4 regions of the Halomonas sp. ATBC28 genome follow, and region 2 is predicted to be linked to each of the others. Evidence: predicted binding sites of a transcription regulator. Region 2 holds the regulator's gene; each other region holds the start of a gene.
What was found. Region 2 encodes LexA, which represses DNA repair genes until DNA is damaged. Its sites were predicted from a motif close to TACTGTNTANNTANACAGTA; they were not measured.
Positions count from the first base shown of each region.

Region 1: a site for LexA is predicted at 1,143-1,162, ahead of recA (recombinase RecA). Genes of this name have one in related genera too.
Region 3: a site for LexA is predicted at 2,845-2,864, ahead of E0L35_RS17515 (LuxR family transcriptional regulator). Genes of this name have one in related genera too.
Region 4: a site for LexA is predicted at 1,803-1,822, ahead of umuD (translesion error-prone DNA polymerase V autoproteolytic subunit). Genes of this name have one in related genera too.

Region 1 is NZ_VCQL01000015.1:64,006-67,537, reverse strand. Features, by position in the region: gene E0L35_RS17185 (regulatory protein RecX) at 1-25, opposite strand, end outside; gene recA (recombinase RecA) at 50-1,123, opposite strand; gene E0L35_RS17175 (CinA family protein) at 1,253-1,792, opposite strand; gene mutS (DNA mismatch repair protein MutS) at 1,876-3,532, shown strand, end outside.
Region 2 is NZ_VCQL01000027.1:39,100-42,631, forward strand. Features, by position in the region: gene E0L35_RS22590 (L,D-transpeptidase) at 1-124, opposite strand, end outside; gene E0L35_RS22595 (TetR/AcrR family transcriptional regulator) at 102-794, opposite strand; gene lexA (transcriptional repressor LexA) at 1,062-1,742, shown strand; gene E0L35_RS22605 (energy-coupling factor ABC transporter permease) at 1,751-2,422, opposite strand; gene purU (formyltetrahydrofolate deformylase) at 2,447-3,301, opposite strand; gene E0L35_RS22615 (ribonuclease J) at 3,532-3,532, shown strand, end outside.
Region 3 is NZ_VCQL01000015.1:141,046-144,577, forward strand. Features, by position in the region: gene E0L35_RS17500 (DEAD/DEAH box helicase family protein) at 1-184, shown strand, start outside; gene E0L35_RS17505 (GIY-YIG nuclease family protein) at 254-1,141, shown strand; gene E0L35_RS17510 (DUF808 family protein) at 1,332-1,718, shown strand; gene E0L35_RS26880 (DUF808 family protein) at 1,747-1,923, shown strand; gene E0L35_RS17515 (LuxR family transcriptional regulator) at 1,951-2,586, opposite strand; gene E0L35_RS17520 (MFS transporter) at 3,033-3,532, opposite strand, start outside.
Region 4 is NZ_VCQL01000019.1:41,269-44,800, forward strand. Features, by position in the region: gene glyA (serine hydroxymethyltransferase) at 337-1,602, opposite strand; gene umuD (translesion error-prone DNA polymerase V autoproteolytic subunit) at 1,846-2,277, shown strand; gene E0L35_RS19680 (Y-family DNA polymerase) at 2,274-3,532, shown strand, end outside.

The DNA.
Region 1 (3,532 bases), on a different contig from region 2:
CATCACGCTGGGAGGTGAATGCCATCAGCTTATCTTAGCGAGAGTCGTCTTAAAGCAGATCGTCATCACCCGCATCCAATTCTGCCGCTGCTTCGGCAGGCGCATCTTCCTTCTCCTTTTTAGGATCGGGCTTGGCCAAGAGCTGCTCACGAATCTGCGTTTCGATTTCGAGCATAATTTCCGGGTGCTCTTCCAGATACAGCGCTGAATTGGCTTTACCTTGACCGATTTTCTTACCTTTATAGCTGTACCAGGCACCGGCTTTGTCGACTAGGTTGCACTGCACGCCCAGGTCGATGACCTCACCGGCGTGGTAGATACCCTTGCCGTAAAGAATCTGGAATTCAGCCTGACGGAATGGCGGTGCTACCTTGTTTTTGACTACTTTCACGCGGGTTTCGTTACCGGTGACTTCATCACCCACTTTCACCGAGCCGGTACGACGAATATCCAGACGCACGCTGGCATAGAACTTCAGCGCGTTACCACCAGTGGTGGTTTCGGGGCTACCGAACATGACGCCGATCTTCATGCGGATCTGGTTGATGAAGATCACCAAGCAATTGGCGTTTTTGATATTACCGGTGATTTTACGCAGTGCCTGAGACATCAAACGCGCCTGTAGGCCAACGTGGGAATCACCCATTTCGCCTTCGATTTCAGCGCGCGGGGTCAACGCAGCGACCGAGTCGATAACAATCACGTCAACACCGCCAGAGCGTACCAGCATGTCGGTAATTTCCAGCGCCTGCTCACCGGTGTCCGGCTGGGAAATCAGTAGATCATCCAGGTTGACGCCTAGCTTTTCTGCGTAGCTGGGGTCAAGCGCATGCTCGGCATCGACGAAGGCACACACTTTGCCTTGCTTTTGCGCTTGCGCAATCACCGAAAGGGTCAGTGTCGTTTTACCCGAGGACTCTGGACCAAAAATTTCAGCCACGCGGCCAAACGGCAGCCCGCCGATGCCGAGGGCGATATCCAGACCCAATGAACCAGTGGAAACCGACGGCATGACGACACGCGGTGCGTCGCCTAGACGCATGACGGTGCCCTTGCCGAACTGACGGTCGATTTGGGTGAGTGCAGCGTTTAGCGCTTTAGTGCGGTTGTCATCCTGAGCCATTCAGAGATTCCTCATAACAAGCTGTATAATTAGCCAGTAGTATGCCAAAGATTGCGCCGTAAACAAATCCTTGATCGCGCTTTCTCTCATCTATTTTATCAACAGCCTTTTTGCATATGCGCCTTTTTCTTACGGCTGGTTCGTCTTGCTCGCCTTCTCGCGCTCATTCAGGCGCGCCACCAGCCCAACCAAGGCCTGACGCACGGCCTGCTCTCGCACCGACTGACGGTCACCTGGAAAGTGAAAGCATTCAGCTTCCTGGGCAGCAGCATCTCCCCAGGCCAACCAAACCGTACCCACCGGCTTTTCAGCGCTCCCCCCCTCTGGGCCTGCAACACCGCTAACGGCAACAGCTAAGCCCGCGCCACTTTCATTACAGGCACCCAGCACCATGGCTTTGACGACCTCCTTACTGACAGCACCGTGCTCGGCCAGCGTGGTCTCAGGCACCCCCAATAAGCGCGTTTTAGCAGCATTCGCATAGGTCACATAGCCCGTCGTAAAGTAAGCAGAGCTACCCGCCACCTCGGTAATGGCGCTGGCAATGCCGCCCCCCGTACATGACTCAGCGGCGGTCACTTCCACATTCAACTGCTTACACAGCCGCCCCAGCCGCTGAGCTAACAGGGTTAAATCAAGATTTTTCAGGCTAGTTTCGCTGGGCACTATGGTCGCTCCTTCAAGTGAGTCGTCTATTCAGCGTAGAATACTGCGTTTAGCTTTCTCAAAGAAATTGCTCAATCAGGACGCCCATGTCACAGGCCATTCCCCCTAACACGCCCATGATCACGCAATATTTAAAGATCAAGCGCGAGCACCCCGAGGTACTGCTGTTCTACCGCATGGGGGATTTTTATGAACTGTTTTTCGACGACGCCAAGCGCGCCGCCGCACTGCTGGATATTACCCTTACCCAGCGTGGGCAGTCAGGCGGCAAGCCGATCCCGATGGCAGGCGTCCCCTATCACAGCGCTGAGGGCTATCTGGCCCGCCTCGTCGCTGGCGGCGAGTCGGTCGCTATTTGTGAGCAAATTGGCGACCCCGCGACCAGCAAAGGGCCCGTTGAGCGCCAAGTGGTGCGTATCGTTACCCCTGGCACACTCCACGATGAAGCGCTGCTCGATGCCCGCCGCGACAACGTACTGGTGTCCGTTTCTCCCGGAAAAGAGAGCTGGGGCCTTGCCTGGCTGGAGCTCTCCAGTGGTCGCTTCAACGTACTGGAAGTAGACAGCGAAGCCGAAATGCTCGCCGAGCTGACGCGTCTCTCCCCGGCCGAGCTGCTGGTACCCGAAAGCTTAACGCTACCCGAGGCCTGGTCGCAGAAACGCAGCCTGCGCCGCCAGGGCGAGTGGCTGTTTGATTTGGAAAGCGCTACCCGTAGCCTCTGCGACCAGTTCGAAGTGCAGGATTTACGTGGCTTTGGCTGTGCGCACTTAACCTCTGCGCTAATTGCTGCCGGGGTATTGATCGATTATGCCCGGGACACTCAGCGCTCGCGCCTGCCCCACGTGACCGCCATCAGCGTTGAGAACCGCGACGACGCGGTGGTGATCGACGCTGCCAGCCGCCGTAATCTGGAAATTGATATCAACCTGGGCGGCAGCAGCGACAACACCCTGGCCAGCGTGCTGGATACCTGTACCACCGCCATGGGTTCACGGCTACTCAAACGCTGGCTTAATCGGCCACTGCGTCAACGCGAGATTGTCCAGGCCCGTCATGCGGGTGTGGCGCTGCTAAGCCTGGATGCCGCCTATATGCCGCTGCGCGAGACGTTGAGCGCGGTGGGCGACGTGGAGCGCATTCTGGCCCGGGTGGCGCTGTATAGCGCCCGCCCGCGCGATTTGGCACGGCTGCGGGATGCACTGGTAACGCTTCCGGAACTGGAGCAACAGCTTAGCGAGGTTGAGAGCGGCAGTGCGCTGGATAACCTGCGCCCGCATATTCGCCCCTACCCAGAAATGGCCGATATGCTCAGCCGGGCGCTGGTAGAAAATCCGCCGGTGGTGATCCGCGATGGCGGGGTGATTGCCGATGGCTTTGATTCAGAGCTGGATGAGCACCGTGGCATGGCCGAAAACGCGGGCGACTATCTTATTCAGCTCGAGCTTCGCGAGCGCGAGCGCACGGGGCTAGCCAATCTCAAAGTGGGCTACAACCGGGTGCACGGCTACTTTATCGAACTACCGCGTTCACAAGCCCAGCAGGCGCCCGCCGACTATATTCGCCGCCAGACACTTAAAAATGCCGAGCGGTTCATTATCCCCGAGCTCAAAGAGTTTGAAGATAAGGCACTCTCCGCTAAATCTCGCGCGTTGACGCGTGAAAAATGGCTCTACGATCGCCTGCTTGGCGATCTCAACGCAAGCCTTCACGCGCTGCAGAGCACCTCGCAAGCCTTGGCGGAAC
Region 2 (3,532 bases):
ATGAAATAGAACACTCATGGAGCACTTTTGGCCCTCGCCAACAGCGCAGCAACTGTTCGGTAGTATCAATCTCCAGCCAGATATGTTCCGTTGGAGGTAGCTCAGCTAGCGTAGGAGTTCGCATGTTTTCCTTCTTCTGGCTTGGCACCGTCAAGGGCTATGGGTAACGGCGCATTCATAGCAGCCACCACTACCGGGAGCAATCGCCTGACCAAATCACGCACAGAGACCTGCTCGTGGTAATCCTTCTCCGCGATATCGCGTAGCGCATCGAGGCCAGACAAGGTAAAGATTACCGTGCCGAGCACAAAGTGTAGCCGCCAAAAACGCTCGGCGTCAGGCAGATCCGGCGTTGCTTTGCGCACAAGCTCGGTGAAGCGTGTAAACACATCGCCATACTCTTCCTGGATATAACGTCTTAGATGTCCCTGTGCTTGACTGTAGGCAAGACCCAGCAGGCGCATAAACACTTTCAAACTATTGCGCTCGGCGGGCACCGCGAGAACGGTAGTTGCCATGGTCTCGAGCAGTGTTTCCAGCGGGATAACGCGCCCGGCGTGTTGGCCCTCGAGCTCATCTAGAGCAGTATGAAAGCGCTGACTAAACGGATCCAGGTAGCGGGCAAAAACGGCCTGAATCAAGGCTTTTTTGGAACCAAAATGGTAATTAACAGCGGCTAAGTTAACCCGCGCTTTGCTAGTGATGTTGCGCAGCGAAGTTTCAGCAAAACCCCGCTCTGCAAACAGCACCTCGGCGGTGTCGAGTATACGGGTCACCGTATCAGATTGAGCCATGTCGCTCTCCAGGGAAACAGTTGTTTAAAACATAGCAAAATACTATGCCATAACGTAGGCGGGCTCAACGCTTGATTTATTGACAAAATGTGACGTATTAAATAAGCAGAAACTTAGTTTCAAACGATTAGAAAAATTGCATAGACATCGGCAATAGGCACTGACAAGCCATATACTGGACAGAGGAACATACTGTATACTTAAACACTTATTGATTAAGTCGACATTTAACTTGTTACTGTCTATTCACTATTTATGGAGTCTGGTATGTCGCGTCCGCTAACCGCTCGCCAACAGCACGTGTTTGATTTTATCGTTAAGACCATGGGCGAATTTGGCTACCCTCCTACCCGCGCCGAGATTGCCAAAGCACTTGGCTTCCGCTCACCCAATGCGGCTGAAGAGCACCTGCGCGCGCTGGAACGCAAAGGTGTTATTCGCATTATCCGCAACACCTCTCGCGGCATCCGCCTGCCCAACCAGGAACCTCAAGAAGTCCTGGATAGCGCAGTCACCGCCTTACCCACAACCAACGTGGAAGCCCCACCCACTGGCCTGCCTGTGATCGGGGAAGTAGCTGCCGGCAGCCCCATTTTGGCCGCCGAACATATTGATCGCTACTGCCCGCTACCGGCCGAGTACTTCACTCCCAAAGCTGACTATCTGCTGCGCGTACGCGGCCTTTCCATGAAGGATATTGGCATTTTGGAAGGTGATTTACTGGCGGTTCATCGCACTGACCGGGTTCGCGATGGCCAGATCGTGGTTGCCCGCCTGGACGATGAAGTAACGGTTAAACGCTTCAAACGCCAGGGGCACCAAGTGACGCTGTTTGCAGAGAACCCTGATTTTGCGCCCATTGAAATCGACCTGCGCTCTCAAGCGCTCGATATTGAAGGCGTTGGAGTCGGCGTAATTCGTGGTGGCAACGGCCAGGCACTCGGCTAATAAATCCGCTACTGCAGGTCGATATAGCGGTGGTCATTGAAGGTGGCCACCCAGTTTGGGTGATAGACCAGCAGGATGCTCAGCAGCATGCCAGTAATAAATGCCTCTGAAGGCATTAGCAGTGGTAAAAAACGCGCATACTCCTGGGCGAGATAGATCGCCTCAGGGTCTGTACCCGCGACGATAATCAGCACTACCGCCGCCAAGCCTCCTCCCAGCGTTGCCAGCGCCGCGCCAAAAAAGCCGCAGGCAAACAGAAATACCATCAAGTTATCCGGCAGGCGGCGATCTACCAGCCGCCATACCGTGCCAATAACGGCCGCCGGGACGATCCCGGTAACCAGCACATTTGCCCCCAGCAACATCCACTCATTGCTGCCAATCACCACCATGGCAATGTTGATCAGCACGTTGCTAATCAGCGCTAATGGCGCTTTAAAAACGAGTGTCATCAATACTGTAAAAACAAGGTGTAGCGTTAGCCAATCAACAGCCTGGGCACGAAGCTGCCACATCAGCATCACCGCCAGCGTAGCACCCAGCCAGCGGTGCTGAAGCGCTGAATCCGCTATCAACACCTGCCAGGGCCGCCCCCAAAGCGCCCATGCGATCACTGCTAACGAGAGTAGCCAGGTGAGCAGCAGCGCCCAGGGCGCTAATACACTTTGCGCGAATGACATGGCTGCCTCTCAGGTTGATGAGCGTTAGCTAAATACCACTGTCTTGTTACCGTGCACCAGCACGCGGTCTTCCAAGTGCCAGCGCAAACCGCGAGCGAGCACGGCTTTTTCTACATCACGTCCAAAGCGCACTAAATCCGTGGGTGTATGGCAGTGGCTAACGCGATGGATATCCTGTTCGATGATAGGGCCTGCGTCGAGTTCCTCGGTCACATAGTGGCAGGTAGCGCCAATCAGCTTAACCCCCCGCTGGTAGGCCTGGTGGTAGGGCTTAGCCCCGGCAAAAGAGGGCAAAAAGCTGTGGTGAATATTGATCACTCGCCCCGCATAACGCGCGCACAGCTCAGGGGGCAGTATTTGCATATAGCGCGCCAGCACCACGCAGTCGGCGCGGGCACTGTCGATTTCGGCCTGAACCTTGGCAAACGATGCTTGCTTATTGTCGGGGTCGACCGGTACATGGTGATAAGGAATACCGTACCACTCCGTCAGCGAACGCATATCATCATGGTTGGAGATAACCCCGACAATGTCGCAATCCAGTTCCCCCGCCTGCCAGCGGTAAAGTAGATCTACCAAGCAATGTGACTCCCGCGACACCATCAGCACTACGCGCCTACGCTGCTGGGTATCCACCAGCGACCACTGCATATTGAATTCGCTGGCTATCGGTTCAAATGCCGCGCTCAGCGCTTCCGCCGACATACCTACCGAATCCGCCAGAATTTCGTAGCGCATAAAAAAGCAGCCGGTTTCTAAATCGGAGTGCTGGCTGGCTTCGGTAATGGAGCCGCCCTGCTGGGCAATAAAGCTCGATACCCGTGCAACAATACCCACCCGGTCAGGACAGGAAACTACTAAACGATAATAATGAGACATGTGAGCTACTCTTGACCTATTGCTAAGTTAATTATGACAAACCAGCGGCTTAGGTCGCATAGTGTATCGGAAGGCCATGGATGATTGTTAGCTGCCCCTGCCTTCCCGTATAGTTAAGTCACTACTTTTTAGGTTTTTCATAACAGATGCATTCACCACGCGTTCAAATTCGTCCCCGTCGTCGTCCACCGCTGCGCATGTTGCCGCTGGGGGGATGCGGTGAGATTGGAA
Region 3 (3,532 bases), on a different contig from region 2:
TCCTGATCCCTATTCCCGTGACCTTGCGTTTGAAAAGATCATGAGGGATGTGATGCTGAAGAGACGCAAAGAAGAGATGGAGCTGTACAAGCTGCACGCCCAAGACCCAACGTTTAAGGCATCTTTTTACCAAAGCCTCAAGAACGCCCTTCCAAAACCGGGATTGGGGAGCAACTTGTTATAGGCTTAAGGCAGTCTGAAGGCTCGTATATGATTTTCAGCGATTTACACCTTTTATAAATATGGAGTGAAAATGACATTCCCCCAAGCCCGCCCAACCTCCATTCGCATCTTCCTTGCTGATGGCACTCCTGAGGGTTTGCGAATCGTGGAGAAATCCAACTGGACGGGCAGGGCGGTGGTGGCTAACCGTTCACAGCTTGAGCGTGCGCTGGCTAGAAGCGAAATGGCGCAACCGGGTGTCTATGTGCTCAGCGGGCTAACGGAAGAGGGTGTTGCCAAGCTATATGTGGGTGAAGCCGATGCGCTAGGAGAGCGTATTAAGCAGCATGTCTCGGGTAAGGAGTTTTGGACGCGGGCAGTTGCCTTCACCAGCACCAACGAGGGCTTGAACAAAGCCAACGTGCGTTACCTGGAAGCAGGTTTACTGGCTCTGGCGAAGACCGCTAACCAGTGGGCGCTAGATAACGGCACCTTTCCTGCACCGCCCCCGCTTTCTGAAGCCGACCGTGCCGATGCTGAGTGGTTTTTAGCTGAAATGCTGGTGATTTTTCCGCTGTTGGGAATTGATGCGTTTGAAGCAGCTAGCAGCCAAGCCGCTGCGTCATCTTCAGAGCAAGTCGAGCCGCCGCTTACGCTCTATCTCAATGAACGTGGGGCCGAGGGTGCTGGTAGAGAAGTAGCCGATGGCTTTGTGGTAATAAAAGGCTCATTGGCTCGTGCTGAAGAGACGCTCTCTATTCACGACTACATGCGCGAACAGCGTCAACTTCTGCAAGAACGCGGTGTGCTCGCGCCGCTAGATGGAAAGCTGGTGTTTACCCAAGATTTCCGCTTTTCATCCCCCTCAACAGCGGCAGGCGTATTGGTAGGCGGCAGCGCCAATGGTCGGCTGGCCTGGAAAGATGCCAGCGGAAAAACTTTGAAGGCCATTCAGGATGAGCGCTTGGCGAGTATTTAATATGTGCTTACTGAGCTTCCCCGAGGCTCAATAAGATTCTCTACCTAATACCGCTTTTGAGCATACTCAGCAGGTGGCAGTTAATTGAGTGGGAGACTGAAACAACACTGCACTTGCGGCAAAAGAGGCGATGCGCCCAAGTCGCTGTGTGCTTTACTATCTGCACTTGTTATTCACGGAGGAATCACCCATGGCCATAGGTGGCTTGATAGGATTACTGGATGACATTGCCGCATTGGCGAAGTTGACCGCAGCATCACTGGACGATGTGAGTGCCGCCGCTGGGCGTGCGACGGCGAAGGCGGCTGGGGTGGTGGTCGATGATACAGCGGTGACGCCGCAATATTTGCAGGGAGTGGCAGCGGAGCGTGAACTGTCGCTTGTGAAGCAGATCGCGCTGGGATCGATCCGCAACAAGCTGATTTTTATCTTGCCAATGGCGCTGCTGCTGAATCACTTTTTGCCCGCGCTATTGCCGATCATCTTGATGGTGGGCGGCCTTATTTGGCCTATGAGGGTGCTGAGAAGGTCTGGCACAAGCTCTCAGGCAATCATGATGATGACAAGCCAGCAGTAGAGAAGGGGCCGGTGGCCGAGAAGAGATCGTGAGTGGTGCCATTCGAACCGATCTGATTCTGTCCGCCGAAATCATGGTGATTGCGCTTGCCACTGCCTACCATCAGGGATTCTGGTCACAGCTGGCGAGCCTAGTAGTGGTGGCGTTTTTCATCACTATTTTGGTGTATGGCGTGGTGGCTGAGGCCTGCAAGCAGTCCCATTAAGTGATCTCCATTCTTGGAGCATTCCCCTTATATCAGCCCCATCGATGTGGCCTTAAACAATGCGTGCTTAACGGTATAGACATTCATCTTTTCAACTATATTATTGGTATGGAATCTAACTGTTCGCTCAGATAAGTCCAGTATAATGCTGATTTCGTTGTAAGTTTTTCCAAACTTAAGAAGGTTGGCGACTTCTAGTTCTCGTAGAGTCAGCTCTTTATAGTCAGGTGTCTCTTGGTGCTTTTCAAAAATACTTAAAAGGTTATATAAATGCAGCTTCGCCATATCATCAAAATTTTTATTGAATTGAGATGTGGAGTTGTTAGTATAGATAGTTAAAATAGTCTTGGAGTTCCAGGTGTTTATAGAGCAAGAGATTCCGAGAGATATGTTATATGTTTTTGTAAGATAGGTAATGTCTGAGTCGTAGTACTCTTCTGGTGACCACTTGAAAGGCGTTATGTGATGCTTCGCTTCTTTAACTATTTCGCTTTTAATATACATTTTCCTATTTAGAAATTCAGTCTTCCACTCTTCTGGAAGGCTGGTTTCTAAATCAATTTCCATCCCGTTTCGGATAGTTAATAACGAGTATCGATCCTCACCAAAATTCATTAAATACGACTTGAGCATGAGGCCTAGCCTGCTGCAACTATCTACCATGAGGTTTCACCATAGATATCTTAGCTGATTTAATGGTACCGACTATGTCTTTTAATATAAGCCTAACATAAATTAATATACCGGTAACCTAGGTGTTTTTCAAGGAAACCTAGCTACATTCTAAATTCAAGAACGCGAGGTGAGTGATATTGCGGTCATCGAGTGCCTAAATCGTCATATCTTCGGTAATACCGGCATCAAGCCGCACGCCGACGCGGCAAATGCCGGAAACGGTAGGCCATCGAGTGTGCTTAACTCTACTGTTTGTTCCTTCAGGTAGCTCTCGTCGGGGTTGATCGACAGAGCTGTTGAATAGCTTTGTAGAAGCACGGGTGCTTTCACCCACAGTGGATGGCTGCTTGAAATTATGTTTTTGCAGAAATGTATCGATTATAAAAGAGGTTACCATCCACCTTTTTTAAGCCTATCTTATAAGTCAGTTGGGTTTAATATTCGGCATACTTTTTCCTTTCAATAATTACCATCAGCAGAAATAGCCCTAAGCACATTGTCAAAACGCCATTCCAACTGCTAATTGTGTATACAATCGACGAGGTGAATCCACCTGCGGCACCGCCCAACATGAAGAATGTCATATAATTACTAGCTGCTTGCGCCTCCTTTTCCTTGCTTCTAGAATATAATTTCTTTTGGTTTGATACATGAATGAGCTGGATTAATGCATCAAACAGTGCAGTGAACCCTCCTAGCCAAATTAAACTGTTTGGTAGTGCTATAGCGCATGCCAATAGTGCAATTCCAGTCATGAAAAGCCGGAGACTTGTCTTGAATATCGATCCAGTTATAACCGGAGCGTAAATAGCAACAAGTGCTCCTAATACCCCCAAAAGAGAGAATAAGGCGATTTCTGTTGTAGAGAAGTCGAGTGACTGGTCAAGGTAAGTCGCAATATTAGTCCAGAAGGCTGTAAATGAAAACATCGTTG
Region 4 (3,532 bases), on a different contig from region 2:
GCATCATACTCCCCCTAACCCTGCTAAGCCAATCAGAATGACATCCCGTTCTGGATCGCTTACTAACTCATTGAGCTAGCACAATAGGCCAGCCGAGCCTGAAGACCATTCGAGCACATTTGCGTAAGTCAAGTTCAACCAAGACATCAGACTGACCTGTGCACTCACACTTCTACAGTTTGTCCACATTTCAAGTACTAACATCGACGCAAGCAAAGATTGGCAGCTCTCGGAAACCCTAGCTAGCATTACCGTTAAGCCACAAAAAAACGGGCGACCCTAACGGCCGCCCGTTCTTTGTGGCTATCCTTTGCCAAGGAGAATGGTTACAGCTGCTTATTTATAAACCGGAAGCCGCGCACATACCTCGGCCACTTTATCCAGCACCTGGGCTTCGATGGCGCTGGTGTCATCGCCCTTGGCCAGTACGTCCAGAATATCGCAGATCCAGCCTGCCAACGTACTACACTCTTGTTCACTGAAACCGCGCGTGGTCACCGCTGGGGTGCCAATACGCAGGCCAGAGGTGACAAACGGGCTTTGCGGGTCGTTAGGAACAGCGTTCTTGTTCACGGTGATATGAGCACGACCCAAAGCAGCATCGGCATCTTTGCCCGTTACGCCTTGCTTAATCAGCGAAAGCAGGAAGAGGTGGTCTTCGGTACCACCAGAGACGATGTCGTAACCGCGATCGATAAACACCTTGGCCATTGCCTGAGCGTTCTTAACTACCTGCTGCTGGTAGGTTTTGAACTCGGGCTCCATAGCCTCTTTGAAGCAGATCGCTTTGGCGGCGATTACGTGCATCAAGGGGCCACCCTGGCCGCCGGGGAAAACCGCTGACTGCAGCTTCTTCTCGATATCAGCGTCGTTTTCCGCTGAGAGAATCACGCCACTACGTGGGCCACGTAGGGTTTTATGGGTGGTGGAGGTGACCACGTGGGCATGGGGCAAAGGGCTGGGGTAAACGCCCGCCGCAACCAGACCAGAGACGTGGGCCATATCAACGAGTAAGTAAGCGCCTACTTCATCGGCGATTTCACGGAACTTGGCCCAATCAACAATTTGTGAATAGGCTGAGAAGCCGGCGATGATCATTTTGGGCTTGTGCTCGCGAGCAAGCTGGGCCACTTGAGCGTAATCAATTAACCCCTGCTCATCCAGACCGTACTGAATGGCGTTGTAGTGCTTGCCGGAAAAATTAGGCTTGGCACCATGGGTCAGGTGGCCGCCCGCATCCAGGCTCATACCTAAAATGGTATCGCCTGGCTTAACCAGCGCTTGGAACACCGCGCTGTTGGCTTGCGAGCCTGAGTGGGGCTGAACGTTCACGTAGGTGGCGCCGAACAGCTCTTTGGCGTAATCAATGGCCAGGTTTTCAGCGATATCGACGAACTCACAGCCGCCGTAGTAGCGCTTACCGGGGTAGCCCTCAGCGTATTTATTGGTCAGCTGGCTGCCCTGAGCTTCGAGTACGCGGGGGCTGGCGTAGTTTTCGGAAGCGATCAGTTCGATGTGGGCCTCTTGGCGCTCCACTTCTTTCTGCATGGCATCAAACAGCACATCATCAAATCCGGCAATTGTCATATCGCGGCTGAACATCGGCGGGAACCTCGTAACGAGAAAGGGTCATCATGGAAGAAGCGAGGGCGCTATCATAACGCAGCCTGACGCGACTTTCATCGCATCCTCGTCAGGTCTTGCATGAGCGTGATTCATGTAATGACAGAGAAAGTGTCATCGCGAACGCAATGAAGCGATCTCAGGGGGCGTCAATTTGCGTTTTCCTTCGCCATGCAAAATACTGTATATTTATACAATATTTTAAGCACCAGGATGCCGACGATGCCGGGCCAGTCTTCTCACTTTACCCCTGCCTTGCCGTTAACCTCTCAGCCGCAGCCTTGTGGCCGCGCTGGTTTTAGTGGCTTTCCTTCGCCAGCCCAGGATTACGAGCCATGCATGCTGGATCTCAACACACGGCTGGTTAAAAACCCTACTGAGACGTTTTATGTCACCGCCACCGGCGACAGCATGGAGGGTTGGGGAATTTTTGAGGGTGATTTGCTGGTGGTTGATCGCAGTATTGAACCGCAACTGGGACATATTCTGGTCGCTATGCTAGAGGGCGAGGCCCTAATTAAACGCTATGCGCTCTATCGGGGAACGCCGCACCTGTGCTCAACACATCCTAACTATCCGCCACTGCCACTTGAAGGCAGCGACTGCCAGCTATGGGGGGTAGTGCGCGCCGTCGTGCACGAGTACTTGCGATGATCGGTCTAGTCGATGCCAACAACTTCTACGTCAGCTGCGAGCGGGTTTTTCAGCCCAAGCTGGAAGGTAGGCCCGTGGGGGTAATGTCGAACAACGACGGCTGTGTCATCGCCCGCTCCGCCGAGTTAAAAGCGCTGGGTATCCCTATGGGTGCGCCAGCCTTCAAGCTTGAAGAAATGCGTCAGCGCGGCGAGATCCACCTGCTGTCGTCTAACTATGAACTCTACGGAGATATGTCGGCACGGCTGACCCAACTACTACGCGATGCCTGCCCTGCAATTGCGCCCTACTCAATAGATGAAATGTTCGTCTACCTGGAAGGATTAACCACAGAGCAGTGTGAGAGGCTGGGGCGAGAATTGCACCATCGTATTCGCCGCCATTTAGGGTTACCGGTGTGTGTTGGGCTGGCACCCACCCACACGCTCGCCAAATTAGCCAATCACCTTGCCAAGCAAGACCCACATTACCAAGGCGTTTGCCTGCTTAATGGACAAGATCACACGACGCAGGCGCTGCTCAAACGTACGCCGGTGGGCAGCGTGTGGGGCGTCGGCCATCGGCTTGCCGGGCGCTTAGCGATTGGCGGCGTGACCACCGCTTGGGACTTGCGTCAAAGCGACGACAAGCAGTTGCGCAAGCGCTTCTCTGTGGTGCTGGCGCGCACCGCGCTCGAGCTGCGTGGCACGCCTTGTATGGAGATGAACGCCCTGGATCAACCGCGCCAACGCATTATGACCTCGCGCTCTTTCGGCCAGCCCACCGGCGTTTTTGCAGAAGTACATAATGCACTGCGGCGCCACGCCCAGCGCAGCGCTGAAAAACTTCGCGAGCAACGTAGCTTAGCTCGTGCGGTGATGGTATTTCTCAACACTAACCGTCATCGCCGCGATCAGTTGCAATACTTCCCGCAGGCGCTGATCGCCCTGCCCTCACCCAGCGACGATACCCGGGTGATCCTTGATGCCGTACGCCAAGGCCTTGAGCAGATTCATCGCCCCCGCTACCAGTTCATGAAAGCTGGCGTGATGCTGCTGGATTTAGTGGATGCAGAGCAGCACCAGCTTTCGCTGCTGCATCCGCCAGTCCGTGATCGCCATCCGTTTTTAATGGCAACCGTGGATCAGATCAACCAGCGCATGGGGCAAGGCACTATCAGCTTTGGTATGACGGATGCCCCTGCTGCTTGGCAACTGCGCTGCGCCCACCGCTCAGACCGCTATACCACGCGCTGGGACGAGTTGATGAAAGTGGG